DNA from 2 places in the Bradyrhizobium sp. PUT101 genome. Region 1 is predicted to be linked to the other one. Evidence: predicted binding sites of a transcription regulator. Region 1 holds the regulator's gene; the other holds the start of a gene.
The links. Region 1 encodes PhoB, which activates phosphate uptake and scavenging genes when phosphate is short. Its sites were predicted from a motif close to TGTCATNNANCTGTCAT; they were not measured.
Positions count from the first base shown of each region.

Region 2: ACSHT2_RS31935 (Orn/Lys/Arg decarboxylase N-terminal domain-containing protein) is a predicted target of PhoB. The motif match lies at 3,932-3,948, and genes of this name have one in related genera.

Region 1 is NZ_CP197207.1:3,816,736-3,823,949, forward strand. It holds gene argF (ornithine carbamoyltransferase) at 160-1,095, opposite strand; gene ACSHT2_RS18665 (aspartate aminotransferase family protein) at 1,095-2,303, opposite strand; gene ACSHT2_RS18670 (GcrA family cell cycle regulator) at 2,762-3,274, shown strand; gene phoB (phosphate regulon transcriptional regulator PhoB) at 3,509-4,216, opposite strand; gene phoU (phosphate signaling complex protein PhoU) at 4,231-4,947, opposite strand; gene pstB (phosphate ABC transporter ATP-binding protein PstB) at 4,959-5,780, opposite strand; gene pstA (phosphate ABC transporter permease PstA) at 5,777-6,622, opposite strand; gene pstC (phosphate ABC transporter permease subunit PstC) at 6,627-7,214, opposite strand, start outside.
Region 2 is NZ_CP197207.1:6,702,635-6,709,848, reverse strand. It holds gene ACSHT2_RS31960 (flavin-containing monooxygenase) at 1-1,149, shown strand, start outside; gene ald (alanine dehydrogenase) at 1,290-2,405, opposite strand; gene ACSHT2_RS31950 (Lrp/AsnC family transcriptional regulator) at 2,551-3,030, shown strand; gene ACSHT2_RS31945 ((2Fe-2S)-binding protein) at 3,169-3,660, shown strand; partial or broken gene ACSHT2_RS31940 (FAD binding domain-containing protein) at 3,657-3,818, shown strand; gene ACSHT2_RS31935 (Orn/Lys/Arg decarboxylase N-terminal domain-containing protein) at 3,993-6,350, shown strand; gene ACSHT2_RS31930 (N-acetyltransferase family protein) at 6,358-6,921, shown strand; gene ACSHT2_RS31925 (hypothetical protein) at 6,925-7,137, opposite strand.

The DNA.
Region 1 (7,214 bases):
CCGGGACCCATAGGCACAGGCTGCGGTTTGGCGAAAACTGTCGGCCTCTGGCCATCCGCCACAAGAGAGATTCCGCGGTATGGACCCCGGATCGGCGCGTGCTTCTGGCACGCTTGGACGACAGTGGAGCGTGGCGCAGCCACCGCTCCATCGCGCCCGCTACTTCACCGCGTCAAAGCACCAGGCCAAAATACCCTTCTGCGCGTGCAGGCGGTTTTCGGCCTCGTCGAACACGACCGATTGCGGACCGTCGATCACCTCGTCGGTGACCTCCTCGCCGCGATGCGCTGGCAGGCAGTGCATGAACAGCGCATCGGGTTTGGCCAGCGACATCAGCTTGGCATTGACCTGGTAGGGCTTGAGCACGTTGTGGCGGTGCTCGCCCTCCTTGTCGCCCATCGACACCCAGGTGTCGGTGACGACGCAGTCGGCGCCGCGCACAGCGGCTTCCGGATCGGTGCCGAGCACGATCGGCGCGCCTGACGTCTTGATCCAGTCGCGCATTGCCTTCTTCGGCGCGAGTTCAGGAGGTGTTGCGACGTTGAGCTGGAACTTGAAGCGCTCGGCGGCATGCGCCCAGGACGCCAGCACGTTGTTGTCATCGCCGGTCCAGGCCACCGTCTTGCCCTCGATCGGGCCGCGATGCTCCTCATAGGTCATGAGGTCGGCCATCACCTGGCAGGGATGCGACCGCCGCGTCAGGCCGTTGATCACGGGCACGGTCGCATAGGCCGCAAGCTCCAGCAGCGCCTCGTGATTGAGGATGCGGATCATGATGGCGTCGACATAGCGCGACAGCACCCGCGCGGTGTCGGCGATGGTCTCGCCGCGACCGAGCTGCATCTCGGCGCCGGTGAGCATGATGGGCTCGCCGCCAAGCTGGCGCATGGCGACATCGAACGACACCCGCGTCCGCGTCGAGGGCCGCTCGAAGATCATCGCCAGCGTCTTGCCTTCAAGCGGCCTGACAGGCTGGTGCGCCTTCTGCTTCGCCTTCATGGCCGACGAGGCGGCGAGCATGCTCTTGAGCTCCGACAGCGGCAGCTCGTTGATGTCCAAAAAGTGCTTTGGAGTCTTATTGGGCGTCTTGCTCATCAGCTTGCCGCCCGCTTGGTCTGGCTGGAAGAGATTGCGGTGCAGGCGCGTTCGAGCCGCCCGACGCTGTCTTCGATCTCCGCCTCGGTAACGATCAAGGGTGGCAGGAAGCGCACGACATTGTCGCCGGCTCCGACGGTGAGCAATTTTTCGGTACGCAGCGCCGCGACGAGATCGCCCGAGGGCACCACGGCCTTGATGCCGATCAGGAGGCCTTCGCCGCGCACCTCGCTGACGACTTCGGGATGGCGATCGATCACGGAGGCGAGCTTCTGCTTCAGCAGCAGCGACATTTTCTGCACGTGACCGAAGAAGCCGGGTTTGAGCATGACGTCGAGAACGGCGTTCGCAGCCGAGATCGCGAGCGGATTGCCGCCGAAGGTCGAACCGTGCGAGCCCGGCCCCATGCCGCGCGCAGCGTCGGCGGTGGCGAGCACCGCGCCGATCGGGAAACCGCCGCCGAGCGCCTTCGCCAGCGACATCACGTCGGGCACGACGCCGGTGCGCTTGTAGGCAAAGAGTTCGCCGGTCCGGCCCATGCCAGTCTGCACCTCGTCGAAGGCGAGCAATAGGCCGTGCTCGTTGCAGAGCTCGCGCAGCGCCTTCAGGAAGGCGGGAGGCGCAGAACGAACGCCACCCTCGCCCTGGATCGGCTCGATGAGAATGCCGGCGGTGTGCGGGCCGATCGCCTTCTTGACGGCTTCGAGGTCGCCATGCGGTACCTGGTCGAAGCCGTCCATCGGTGGACCGAAGCCCTCGAGATATTTTGCAGAACCGGTGGCAGCCAGCGTCGCCAGCGTGCGGCCATGGAAGGCGCCCTCGAAGGTGATGATGCGATAGCGCTCAGGATGCCCCTTGGAGAAGTGATGGTGGCGCACCAGCTTGATCACGCCTTCCAGCGCCTCGGCGCCGGAATTGCAGAAGAACACGAAGTCCGCAAAACTTTCGTTGCACAGACGCGCCGCGAGCTTCTCGCCGTCCGGGCTCTGGAACAGGTTCGACATGTGCCAGAGCTTCGTCGCCTGCTCCTGCAACGCCTTGACCAGAGTGGGATGCGCATGGCCGAGCGCATTCACCGCCACGCCGGAGGTGAAATCGAGATAGCGATCCCCATTGGTCGCGATCAGCCAGCAGCCTTCGCCGCGCTCGAAACCGAGGTCGGCCCTGGCGAAAACGGGGAGCAAATGCGGCGCGGCGCTGTTAGTCATGACGTCACTTGAATGTTGCGGACGGTGTGACGCGTGCATTGCGCAACGCACCATTGACCGGCCCGGAAAACGAAACGTGCCGCCTTTTAAGGGCGGCACGTGGGGCTATCTTATGCCTGACAAGACGGGTGTCAATGCCGCCTGGAAAGCCTCGCGAAACGCTGAATCCGTAGTCTTGCGGTGCCGATTTTGCGGGATTTTCACCACGGAACATGTGGACGCGAGTCGGCGGACTCTTGCGCGGGAGTCACGCCATATTGTAGCGTTTGGACTGTCAGATACGACATCTCGTGCAGCAGTTCTGATCCTCTAAGTCCTCATGTACCGGCGTAAACGTTCGGGCGTCTTGAGCGCGCCCGGCGAGCCTTAGGGGATTCTGGCGGCACGGGTTTTTCAAGGCTTAGGCAATCGCTGCGAAGGCCCCAGGATGGCAGGCGCGCAGCGAGGGAAAGGGTGCAATGACGGTTTTGACCTGGTCCGATGATCGCGTCGAGCAGCTGAAAAAGCTTTGGGAGGCCGGACTTTCGGCCAGCCAGATCGCGGCGGAGCTCGGCAATGTGACCCGCAATGCCGTGATCGGCAAAGTGCACCGGCTCGGCTTGTCCGGCCGCGCCAAGAGCCCTTCATCGGCAGCGCCCCGGCCGCGCAAGGCCCGGCCTGCGCAGCACATGATGCGGGTGACCCGCCCCGTCGCCCGCGGCAACACCGCGCTGGCGCAGGCCTTCGAGGTCGAGGTGGAGGCCGAGCCCGTCACCTACGACAACGTGGTGCCGATGAGCCAGCGGCTGTCGCTGCTGGAATTGAACGAGGCAACCTGCCACTGGCCGGTCGGCGATCCCTCCAGCCCGGATTTCTTCTTCTGCGGCGGCAAGGCGCTCTCGGGCCTGCCCTACTGCGCGCAGCATTCGCGCGTGGCGTATCAGCCCGCAGCGGATCGGCGGCGCGCACCGGCGAAGCCGGGCACGCGGTGAGCTTATAGATCTGGCTGATTGCAGCCGTCACATGATGACGGCTCGACTTACTCGGTGTCATCCCCGCGGAGGCGGGGATCCATAACCACAGGGCGCAGTGATTGCGCGAGATGGCTACTGCGAGTCTTCGCCAAACCACGTCCTGTGGTTTTGGATCCCGGGCTCGCACTACGCGCGCCCCGGGATGACGGCCAAGATTGTTGCCGCGGCTCGCTAATTCGACATTCACAAAACTCAGGTCTGCTCCGCCTTCGCGAACCGATCGTCCAGCGCATAGCCGGCGCCACGGACGGTGCGGATCGGATCCTGCTCGCGGCCGAGATTGAGCAGCTTGCGCAGGCGGCCGATGTGGACGTCGACAGTGCGCTCGTCGATGTAGATGTCGCGGCCCCAGACGCTGTCGAGCAGCTGCTCGCGCGAGAACACGCGGCCGGGATGCTCCAGGAAGAACTCCAGCAGACGATATTCGGTCGGGCCGAGATCGATCGGCCGGCCCGAGCGCGCCACGCGGCGCTTGTCGCGGTCGAGCTCGATGTCGCCATAGGCGAGCACGGTGGCGAGCCGCTCGGGGCTGGCGCGCCTGAGCAGACCCTTCACGCGCGCCAGCAGCTCCGGCACCGAGAACGGCTTGACGATGTAATCGTCGGCACCGGTCGCAAGTCCCCGCACCCGCTCGCTCTCCTCGCCGCGCGCGGTAAGCATGATGATCGGCAGCTGCTTGGTTTCGGGACGGGTGCGCAGCCGCCGGCACAGCTCGATGCCCGACAGGCCCGGCAGCATCCAGTCGAGCACGATCAGATCGGGAATGTGCTCCTTGAGGCGGGTGTCGGCGTCGTCGCCGCGCATAACCGTCTCGACGTCATAGCCGTCGCCTTCGAGGTTGTAGCGGAGAAGCTCGGTGAGAGCTTCCTCGTCCTCAACCACCATAATGCGTGCGCCCATGTTGTCGTCGCTCCTTAGGTATTCGGCACCGTCGTGGCGAAGGTCGTCATGTCGCCCTTCGGCCGCTTGTCGGTGATCGCCTGGCCCTCGATCATGTAGAACACGGTCTCGGCGATGTTGGTGGCGTGGTCACCGATCCGCTCGATGTTCTTGGCACAGAACATCAAATGGATGCAGAAAGAGATGTTGCGCGGATCCTCCATCATGTAGGTGAGGAGTTCGCGGAACAGCGAGGTGCAGATGGCGTCGACTTCCTCGTCGCCTTTCCACACCGCCATCGCCGCCGGCAGATCGTGCGCGGCATAGGCGTCCAGCACCGACTTGACCTGCTGCTGCACGAGGTCGGTCATGTGCTCCAGCCCGCGGAACAGTTTGAGCGGGTGGAAGTCGGTCTCCAGCGCCGCGACGCGCTTGCCCATGTTCTTGGCGAGATCGCCGATGCGCTCGAGATCGGTCGCGACGCGCATGGCGCCGACGATCTCGCGCAGATCGACCGCCATCGGCTGGCGGCGGGCGATGGTGAGCACGGCGCGCTCCTCGATGCGCTTCTGCAGCATATCGAGCTCGGCGTCGGTGGTGACGACGCGCTGACCGAGCGTGACGTCGCGGCGGATCAGCGCGTCGACGGAATCGACGATCATGCGCTCGGCAATGCCGCCCATCTCAGCGACCAGGCGGGTGAGCTCCTGCAGGTCGGTGTCGAAAGCCTTTGCGGTATGTTCAGAACCCATGTTCCGTCTCCTCAGCCGAACCGGCCGGTGATGTAATCCTGCGTGCGCCGGTCGGTCGGCGACGTGAAGATCTTGCTGGTGTCGTCGAACTCGATCAGCTCGCCGAGATACATGAAGGCGGTCTTGTCGGAGACGCGGGCCGCCTGCTGCATGTTGTGGGTGACGATCGCGATCGTGTAGTTCTCGGACAATTCCTGGATCAGCTCCTCGACCTTGGCGGTCGAGATCGGGTCGAGCGCCGAGCAGGGCTCGTCGAACAGGATCACCTCGGGCCGCACCGCGACGGTACGGGCAATGCAGAGGCGCTGCTGCTGGCCGCCGGAGAGCGACAGGCCGGAGGCGTTGAGCTTGTCCTTGACCTCGTTCCACAGCGCGCCGCCGCGCAGGGCCTTCTCCACGCGATCGTCCATCTCCGATTTCGAGATCTTCTCGTAGAGGCGGATCCCGAAGGCGATGTTCTCGTAGATCGTCATCGGGAACGGGGTCGGCTTCTGGAACACCATGCCGACCCGGGCGCGCAGCAGATTGAGGTCGAGCTTGGGGTCGAGCATGTTGGTGTGGTCGAGCATGAGCTGGCCGGTGGCGCGCTGGCCCGGGTAGAGGTCGTACATCCGGTTGAAGATACGCAGCAGGGTCGACTTGCCGCAGCCGGACGGGCCGATGAAGGCCGTGACGCGATTGGTGCCGAGCGCCAGATTGATGTTCTTCAGCGCATGGTGCTCACCGTAGTAGAAGTTGAGGTTGCGCGCCGTGACCTTGGCAGGCGCCTCGGGCAGCGGATGCGAGCCGGGGTGAACGGTCGGCGCGCTTACGGAAACAGACATTTCACTCATTTTGCGGTCCTCTCGGCACCAAGGATGCGGGCGCCAATGTTCAGGGCAAGCACAGTCAGGGTGATCAGCAGCGCACCGCTCCAGGCGAGTTGCTTCCAGTAGGCGTAGGGGCTCTGCACGAAGTTGTTGATGGTCACCGGCAGGTTGGCCATCGTCTTGTCCAGGCCGAGGCTGAAGAATTGGTTCGACAGCGCCGTAAACAGCAGCGGCGCGGTCTCGCCCGCGACGCGAGCCGTGGCCAGCAGCACGCCGGTGATGAGGCCCGAGCGCGCCGCACGGTAGGCGATCCGCTTGATCACCAGCGAACGCGGCAGCCCGAGCGCGGAGGCCGCCTCACGCAGCGGGTTCGGCACCAGCAGCAGCATGTCCTCCGTGGTGCGCACCACGACCGGGATCACGATCACGGCGAGCGCCAGCGCGCCAGCGATTGCCGAGAAGCCTCGCATCGGCACCACGACCGCACCGTAGATGAACAGGCCGATGATGATCGAGGGCGCCGAGAGCAGGATGTCGTTGATGAAACGGATGACCGAGGTCAGCCTGTCGTTGCGTCCGTATTCGGCAAGATAGGTGCCGGCGAACATGCCGAGCGGCGCGCCGATGCCGACGCCGATCACGGTCATGATCAGCGAGCCGACGATGGCGTTGCGCAGGCCGCCCTCGGTCGATCCGGGCGGCGGCGTGTCTGCGGTGAAGACCTGAAGGTTGAGCCCGGCCAAGCCGTTGTAGAGCAGCGTGACCAGGATCAGCGCGAGCCAGGTGACGCCGAAGGCGGCGGCTGCGATGCAGAGGCCGCGGATGACGATGTCCCAGCGGCGGCGGCGCGAATAGATCGGGTTCATGGCTTCACTTTCCGGCCTTGGTTTCCAGGCGCATCAGCATCAGCCGCGCGGCCGCGAGCACGAAGAACGTCAGCACGAACAGGAGCAGGCCGAGCAGGATCAGGCCGGACTGGTGCAAGCCGTCGCTCTCGGCGAACTCGGATGCGATCGCTGCCGAGATCGTGGTGCCCGGGGCGAAAATCGATGAAGAGATGCGGAACGAGTTGCCGATGATGAAAGTCACGGCCATCGTCTCGCCGAGCGCGCGACCCAGCGCCAGCATGACGCCACCGATGATGCCGACGCGGGTATACGGGATCACTACGCTGCGCACGACTTCCCACGTGGTGCAGCCGACACCGTAGGCGGCTTCCTTCAGCACCGGCGGCACCGTCTTGAACACGTCGACCGAGATCGAGGTGATGAAGGGCAGCACCATGATGGCGAGGATCAGCGCGGCATTGAACAGGCTGAGATAGGACGGGGGACCTGCGAAGATCGCGCCGAGCACGGGCACGCCGTCGAACACCCTGATCATGAAGGGCTGGAAGGTGTTGGCCAGGAACGGCCCCAGCACGAAGAAGCCCCACATGCCGTAGATGATCGAAGGAAT
Region 2 (7,214 bases), 2.9 Mb from region 1:
GGCGACGAGACCTTCGAATCGACAGCGCTTGTCTCGGCCATCGGCCAGCTCAACGATCCCTCACGCGCCCGCTTCGAAGGCGAGGACAGCTTCAAGGGAACGATCCTGCATTCAGCATTGTGGTCCGATGACATCAACGTCGAGGGCAAGCACGTCGCCGTGATCGGCACCGGCGCCACCTCGATGCAGTTCGTGCCTTCGATCGCCGGCCGCGCCGCCTCGGTCACGGTCTACCAGCGCAGCGCGCAATGGGCTCGCCCGGTGAAGGGCTATGCCGACCCGATCAGCGAGGGCGCGCGCTGGCTGTTGGCGCATCTGCCATTCTATGTGCAGTGGTACCGCTTCAACATGTTCTGGCGCTACGGCGATGGCCTCCTGCCCTTCCTCCGCAAGGACCCGGCCTGGCCGCATCCCGAGCGCGCCGTCAACAAGGGCAACGACCGGCACCGCCAGGAGCTGACGGACTTCATCCTGTCGGAACTGCAGGGACGCCCCGACCTGATCGAGAAATGCGTGCCGACCTACCCGCCCTATGGCAAGCGCATCCTGCTCGACAACAACTGGTTCAAGACTTTGAGGCGAGACAACGTCGAGCTCGTCACCGAGGCGATCAGCCATTTTGACGAAAGCGGCATCGTCACCGCCGACGGCAGGCAGCGCCCGGCCGACATCATCGTCGTCGCCACCGGCTTCAAGGTGACGGAGATGGCTGCGCGCCTCAATATCAGCGGACGCGGGGGCACGAATCTGCGCGAGGCCTGGACCAACGACAATCCGACCGCGTTCCTCGGCCTCACCGTGCCGGGCTTTCCAAACTTCTTCTGCATGCTCGGTCCCAATTCAGGACCGGCCCATGGCGGCAGCGTCATATTCCAGTCGGAATGCCAGAGCCGCTACATCTCGGCGTGTCTCGTCGACATGATCGAACGAGACATCGCCGCGATCGATGTCCGTCAGGGCGTGCTCGACGAGTACGTCCGCAAGGTCGATGCCGAGCACGAGGCGATGATCTGGACCCATCCGGGCATGAGCACCTACTACCGCAACAGCAGTGGCCGCGTGTTTTCGGCGATGCCGTGGCGGTTCGTGGACTACTGGCGCATGACGCACGACCCCGATTTGGGGCAGTACAAGCTGACGGAGGCGTGAAGCAATCTGTTAGCATTGACTGTGGCCGACGCTCAAGTTGCGCTCGACCCACATCGTCATTGCGTGCGAAGCGAAGCAATCCAGAGTCTTTACGCGGAGGGATTCCGGATTGCTTCGCTCGAAATGACCGGGGGCGGCCCTTACGCCGCCAGCCCGCTCCCAACGGGGGCGAACTCCATCCCGAGGCTCTCTGCCACCGCCTTGTTCGTAATCCGGCCGCGATGCACGTTCAGTCCGTTACGCAAATGCGGGTTCTCCAGCACCGCGGCAAACCCCTTGTTCGCGAGCATCAGTCCGAACGGCAGCGTTGCATTGTTCAGGGCCTGGCTCGAGGTCACCGGCACCGCGCCCGGCATGTTGGCGACGCAATAATGCACGACGCCGTCGACCTCATAGGTTGGCTCAGCGTGCGTGGTCGGATGAGAGGTCTCGAAGCAACCGCCCTGGTCGATCGCGACATCGACCAGCACGGCGCCCGGCCGCATCGACTTCAGCATGGCGCGCGTGACAAGCTTCGGAGCACTGGCGCCCGGCACCAGCACTGCACCGATCACGACGTCGGCGGCGAACACCTCGTCCTCGACCGATTCAATGGTCGAGAAACGCGTGCGCACGCGTCCGGCAAAGAGATCGTCCAGTTCGCGCAAGCGCGGAATCGAGCGGTCGATCACGGTGACTTCGGCACCGAGGCCGGCGGCCATGCGCGCAGCCTGCGTTCCGACCACGCCGCCGCCGAGCACGACGACGCGCGCCGGCTGCACGCCCGGCACGCCGCCCAGGAGCAAGCCGCGGCCGCCGGCCGAGCGCTTGAGCGCGGCGCCGGCGGCCTCGATGGCGAGGCGGCCGGCGACTTCGCTCATCGGGGCGAGCAGCGGGAGGTGACCGCTCGCATCGGTGACGGTCTCATAGGCGATCGCGGTGCAGCCGGAGTCGATCAGGCCCTTGGCCTGCTCCGGATCCGGCGCAAGATGAAGATAAGTAAACAGGATCTGGCTCTCGCGGAGCTGGACCCATTCGCTCTTTTGCGGCTCCTTGACCTTCACGATCATCTCGGACCTGGCAAAGATCTCGCGGGCGGTCTCGGCAATGGACGCCCCTGCCCGCCGATACATCTCGTCGGGCGCGCCGATGCCACTGCCGGCGCCGGTCTCGACCGTCACCTGGTGCCCGGCGGCGACATACTCGCGGACGGCGCCCGGGGTGAGCCCGACGCGATATTCCTGCACCTTGATCTCCTTGGGCACACCGACACGCATCCCGAGCTCCCTTGCCAACGCACTGATTCCACTCATTCATCGTAGCGACGGCGCCCGTTTGGTTTCGTGCAAATATCCGCTAGGTTCGGCACGCGCGCGCCGGTTTCCGGCGCAAAAAGTGCCCTTTAACGCTGGAAACGAAACCTTGGCCCTCGACCGGAAAGACCTCGCGATCCTCGCGGAACTCACGACCAATGCGCGGGCCAGCCACACCGAGCTTGCCAACAAGATCGGCCTGTCGAGCACGGCGCTTGCGCGGCGACAGAAGGCGCTGGAGGACGACGGCTACATCCAAGCCTACCAAGCCGCGCTCGACCTCGCCCAGTTCGGCCTCACCACCACTGTGCTGGTTCGCATCGCGCTGGAGAGCCAGAGCGACGATGCGCTGAAGGCTTTCGAGGCGGAGGTGGTGAAATGCCCCTCCGTCGTGCGCTGCTTCCTGATGTCGGGCACCGACGATTACATCCTGATCGTGCTCGCCCGCGACATCCAGGATTTCGAGCGCATCCACCGCACCGAGCTGTCCCGCCTGCCCCGCGTCGCGCGCGTGCAATCGAGCTTCGCGCTGCGCGAGATCGTCAACCGCGCGGTACCGACCGTGGTTTTCGGGGAGACGAAGCGCTGACCTCGTTCGTCCCAACCGGAGAACCGGTCGGGAACCAAGCAGCCCGTCATCCGTTGGGCGCTATTGGCCAGCGGCGGCAATCATCCTCGCGTCACATCCACAATCTGCCCAGCTCGGCCTTTCCGCAGGGAACAGACCATGGCCGACATCACGGATCAGATCCCCGAACGCATTCCGATCAACCTCGTCGTCAATGGCGCAAGGCGCACACTCGAGGTCGTGCCGTGGACCACGCTTCTGGATGCCCTGCGTGACCGCCTGGAGTTGACCGGCACCAAGAAAGGCTGCGATCACGGCCAATGCGGCGCCTGTACCGTGCTAGTCGACGGAAGACGGGTCAACTCCTGCCTGACCCTCGCCGTCATGAGGGATGGAGCTGAGATCACGACGATCGAAGGCTTGGCCAAAGACGGCACCCTTCATCCCCTGCAACAGGCCTTCATCGACCATGACGCCTTTCAGTGCGGCTATTGCACGCCGGGGCAGATTTGCTCGGCGGCCGGCCTGTTGGCCGAAGGCCGAGCGCGGGATGCCGACGAAATCCGGGAGCTGATGAGCGGAAATCTCTGCCGCTGCGGCGCCTATCCCAACATCGTGGCTGCAATCGAGCAGGCAATGAGCCGGTCATGAACAACTTCCAGTATTTCCGCGCAAGCGACGTCCCCGACGCCATTCGCCTAGTCGCCGCCGATCCAGGCGCGAAGCTGATTGCCGGCGGCACCAACCTGATCGACCTGATGAAAGAGAACGTCGAACGGCCCTCCCGGCTGATCGACATCTCCCGCCTGCGAACGCCGTCTATCATGCCACCGGCAAGCGCATTCGGCGCTTCCCGATCACGCTGGACAAGCTGATGGACTGAAGCCGCAGGTATTCGAACCTTCCCGCGGTTCTCGGCTCCTGTCATCCAGCTGTCATCGAATGTGCCGAGAGCTGTGTCTCCGCCACACTCGGGAGCCGACATGGACTATTTCAAGCGCTTCAATTTCCTGTTCGCCGCACCCATGTTCGATAGCGACGACCTCGAAGGCGTTCGCTTCAACCAGATCATCGAGGAAATCCAGCGCTCCGGGTTCGAGGTGGTCCGGGCCCGCAAGCTGGAGGATGCCGAGATGGCGGTGCAGACCGATGCGGCGATCGGCTGCATGGTGGTGGACTGGGGCAAGAAGGGCCTCGAGGGCAAGACATCAGCGTTGATCAACCTGATGCGCCGCCGGGGCCTCGACTTCCCGATCATCCTCCTGATCCGTCGCAAACGGTTCGAGGATCTGCCGGTCGAAGTGCTCGATTTCATCGACGGCTATGTCTTTCTGTCCGAGGAGACGCCGCCCTTCATTGCCAAGAACCTGATCAGCCGTCTCAAGCAATATGCCGAGACGCTGAAGACGCCGTTCTTCGGCGCGCTGGTCGACTATGCCGAGGAAGGCAACCAGCTCTGGACCTGTCCGGGCCACAATGGCGGTGTGTTCTACAACCGCAGCCCGATCGGGCGCGTGTTCGTCGAGCATCTCGGCGAATCCGTATTCCGCGACGACCTCGATAATTCCGTGCTCGATCTCGGCGACCTCCTTACCCACGAAGGTCCTGCGTTGAAGGCGCAGAAGGAGGCTGCGCAAATCTTCGGCGCGGAAAAAACCTACTTCGTGCTGAACGGCACGTCCACCTCGAACAAGGTCGCGCTCGGCGCCCTCGTCACCGACGGTGATCTCGTGCTGTTCGACCGCAACAACCACAAGGCGGCCCATCACGGCGCTCTGATGATCAGTGGCGGCGTCCCCATCTACGTCCCGACCGTCCGCAATGCCTGGGGCCTTATCGGCCCGATGCGCTGGGACATGCTCGATGAAAAGGCCCTGCGCGAGGCCATCCGCAGCCATCCGCTAGTCAGGGATCGCGACGCCTGGTGCAAGGAGCGGCCGTTCCGCGTAGCCGTGGTCGAGCAGTGCACCTATGACGGCTCGATCCACAGCGCCGAGATGATCCTGAAGCGCATCGGCCATCTCTGCGAGTACATCCTGTTCGACGAGGCCTGGGCCGGCTTCATGAAATTCCATCCGCTCTATGCCGGTCGCTTCGCCATGGGGCTGGCCAATCTTCCTCCCGAGGCCCCCGGCATCATCGCGACCCAGTCGACCCACAAGCAGCTGGCGAGCTTCTCGCAGGCCTCGCAGATCCACATCAAGGATCGTCACATCCGTGGCCAAAAGCGCCGCGTCGAGCATCGCCGCTTCAACGAAAGCTTCATGCAGCACGCATCGACGTCCCCCTTCTATCCGCTGTTCGCCTCGCTCGACGTCGGTGCGCAGATGATGAAGGGTCGCTCCGGCGAAGTGCTGTGGGACGACACGATCCGGCTCGGCATCGAGCTGCGCAAGAAGATCCGGGCGATGCGCCGGGAGTTCGAGGAGAAGGAGCAGAACCCGGAGCGGCGCTGGTTCTTCGAGCCCTTCGTTCCAGATCGGGTCGCCATTCCCGATGTCAGCCGGCCCGGCGCCGTCCACAACGTCGCCTGGGAGACGCTCTCCACCGACGAGTTCGCGACCAATCCCGCGCTGTGGCAGCTCTCTCCGGACACCAACTGGCACGGCTTTCCCGATCTCGTGGAAGGCTTTGCCATGACCGATCCGAACAAGCTGACCTTGCTCACACCCGGATTCGATCGTGCGACCGGCGCCTATGCCGAGCACGGCATCCCCGCACCTGTCGTCGCGCAATACCTGCGTGAAAACCGCATCGTCCCCGAGAAGAACGACCTGAACTCCCTGCTCTTCCTGCTCACCCCCGGCGTCGAGGCGAGCAAGGCCGGCACGCTGATCTCCGGCCTCGTCGCGTTCAAGAGGCTGCATGACGACAATGCGCTGCTGGCCGACGCGATTCCGGAATTCCATCAGCGGCGGCGGGCACGCTACGCAGGCGTGCGCCTGCGCGATCTCTGCGGCGAGATGCACCGCTTCTTCCGCGCCGCCGACGTCAGCGCACTCCAGGCGAGGCAGTTTATGCCCGAGCACATGCCCGAGATCGCGATGTCGCCCCGCGATGCCGCGCGCTATTTGTTCCGCAACGATGTCGACTATCTGCCGATCGAGGCAATCGCCGGCCGTATCGCCACCACACCCTTCGTGGTCTATCCGCCCGGCATCGCCACCATCGTGCCCGGCGAGCGGCTGACGGAGCGGGCCAAACCCATGATCGATTATCTCAAGATGTTCGAGACCTGCTTCAACACCTTCCCGGGCTTCGACGTAGAGATCCAGGGCGTCTACAAGGAGATCGATGCTCAGGGGCGCATCGGGCTCTACACATACGTCGTTACCGAGTAGGGTGCCGATGAACGAGACAGCTGCGCGCGCGAGTGATGAACCCGTCCTGGTCAGGCCGTCACGCGAAAGCGATGTCGAAGCGATGCTGGCGATCTATCGCCATCACGTTCGCAACGGTGTGCCGCGCGATGTCGAGGGAACCGGCGCGCCGGAGCCGGATGATCTGCGGGAGCGGCGCAAAAACCTGAAGCAGACCCGCCTGCCGCATCTGGTCGCGACCTATCGCGGCGAGGTCGTCGGCTATGCCTATGCCGTGCTGTTCCGCAAGCGCCCCGCCTATCGGTACGCGGCCAAGCATTCGATCTACGTCCACCACGCGCATCTCGGCCGCGGAGTCGGACGGCTATTGCTCCAGGAATTGATCGATGCCTGTGCGGCGGCCGGCTTCCGCCAGATGATCGGCTATATCGATGCCGACAACGCGCCGTCGCTGGTGCTGCACGAAAAATTCGGCTTCTCGCGCGGCGGCCTGCTCCACGGCGTCGCCTATCGCAACGGCCGCTGGTCCGACACCGTGATGGTGCAGCGATCGCTCGGCGCCGGCACGACAACGCCTCCGCCGGGCCGGTAGGCCTTACGACGGAAAGTCAGCCGGTCTCACATGGATGCGGTCGGCATGTAGCGACCAGTCATGCAATGCCTGGTCCTTGCAGAATCTCGCTTTCGCCCGCTCCTTGGCCTCATTCTCGTCGGCGGCATCGATCTCAAGCGTACCCTGGCAAACCTCACTCTGCCGGCCGCATTCACCGAGTACGTCCTTCATGAACTTGACGACATAAGTTGACATGGGACCTCCTGCTGCCCTCGCAGCACTCTAGTCCCATTTAGGGCGGAGCGGGGAAGGAGATTTTGAGGCGGATCAAG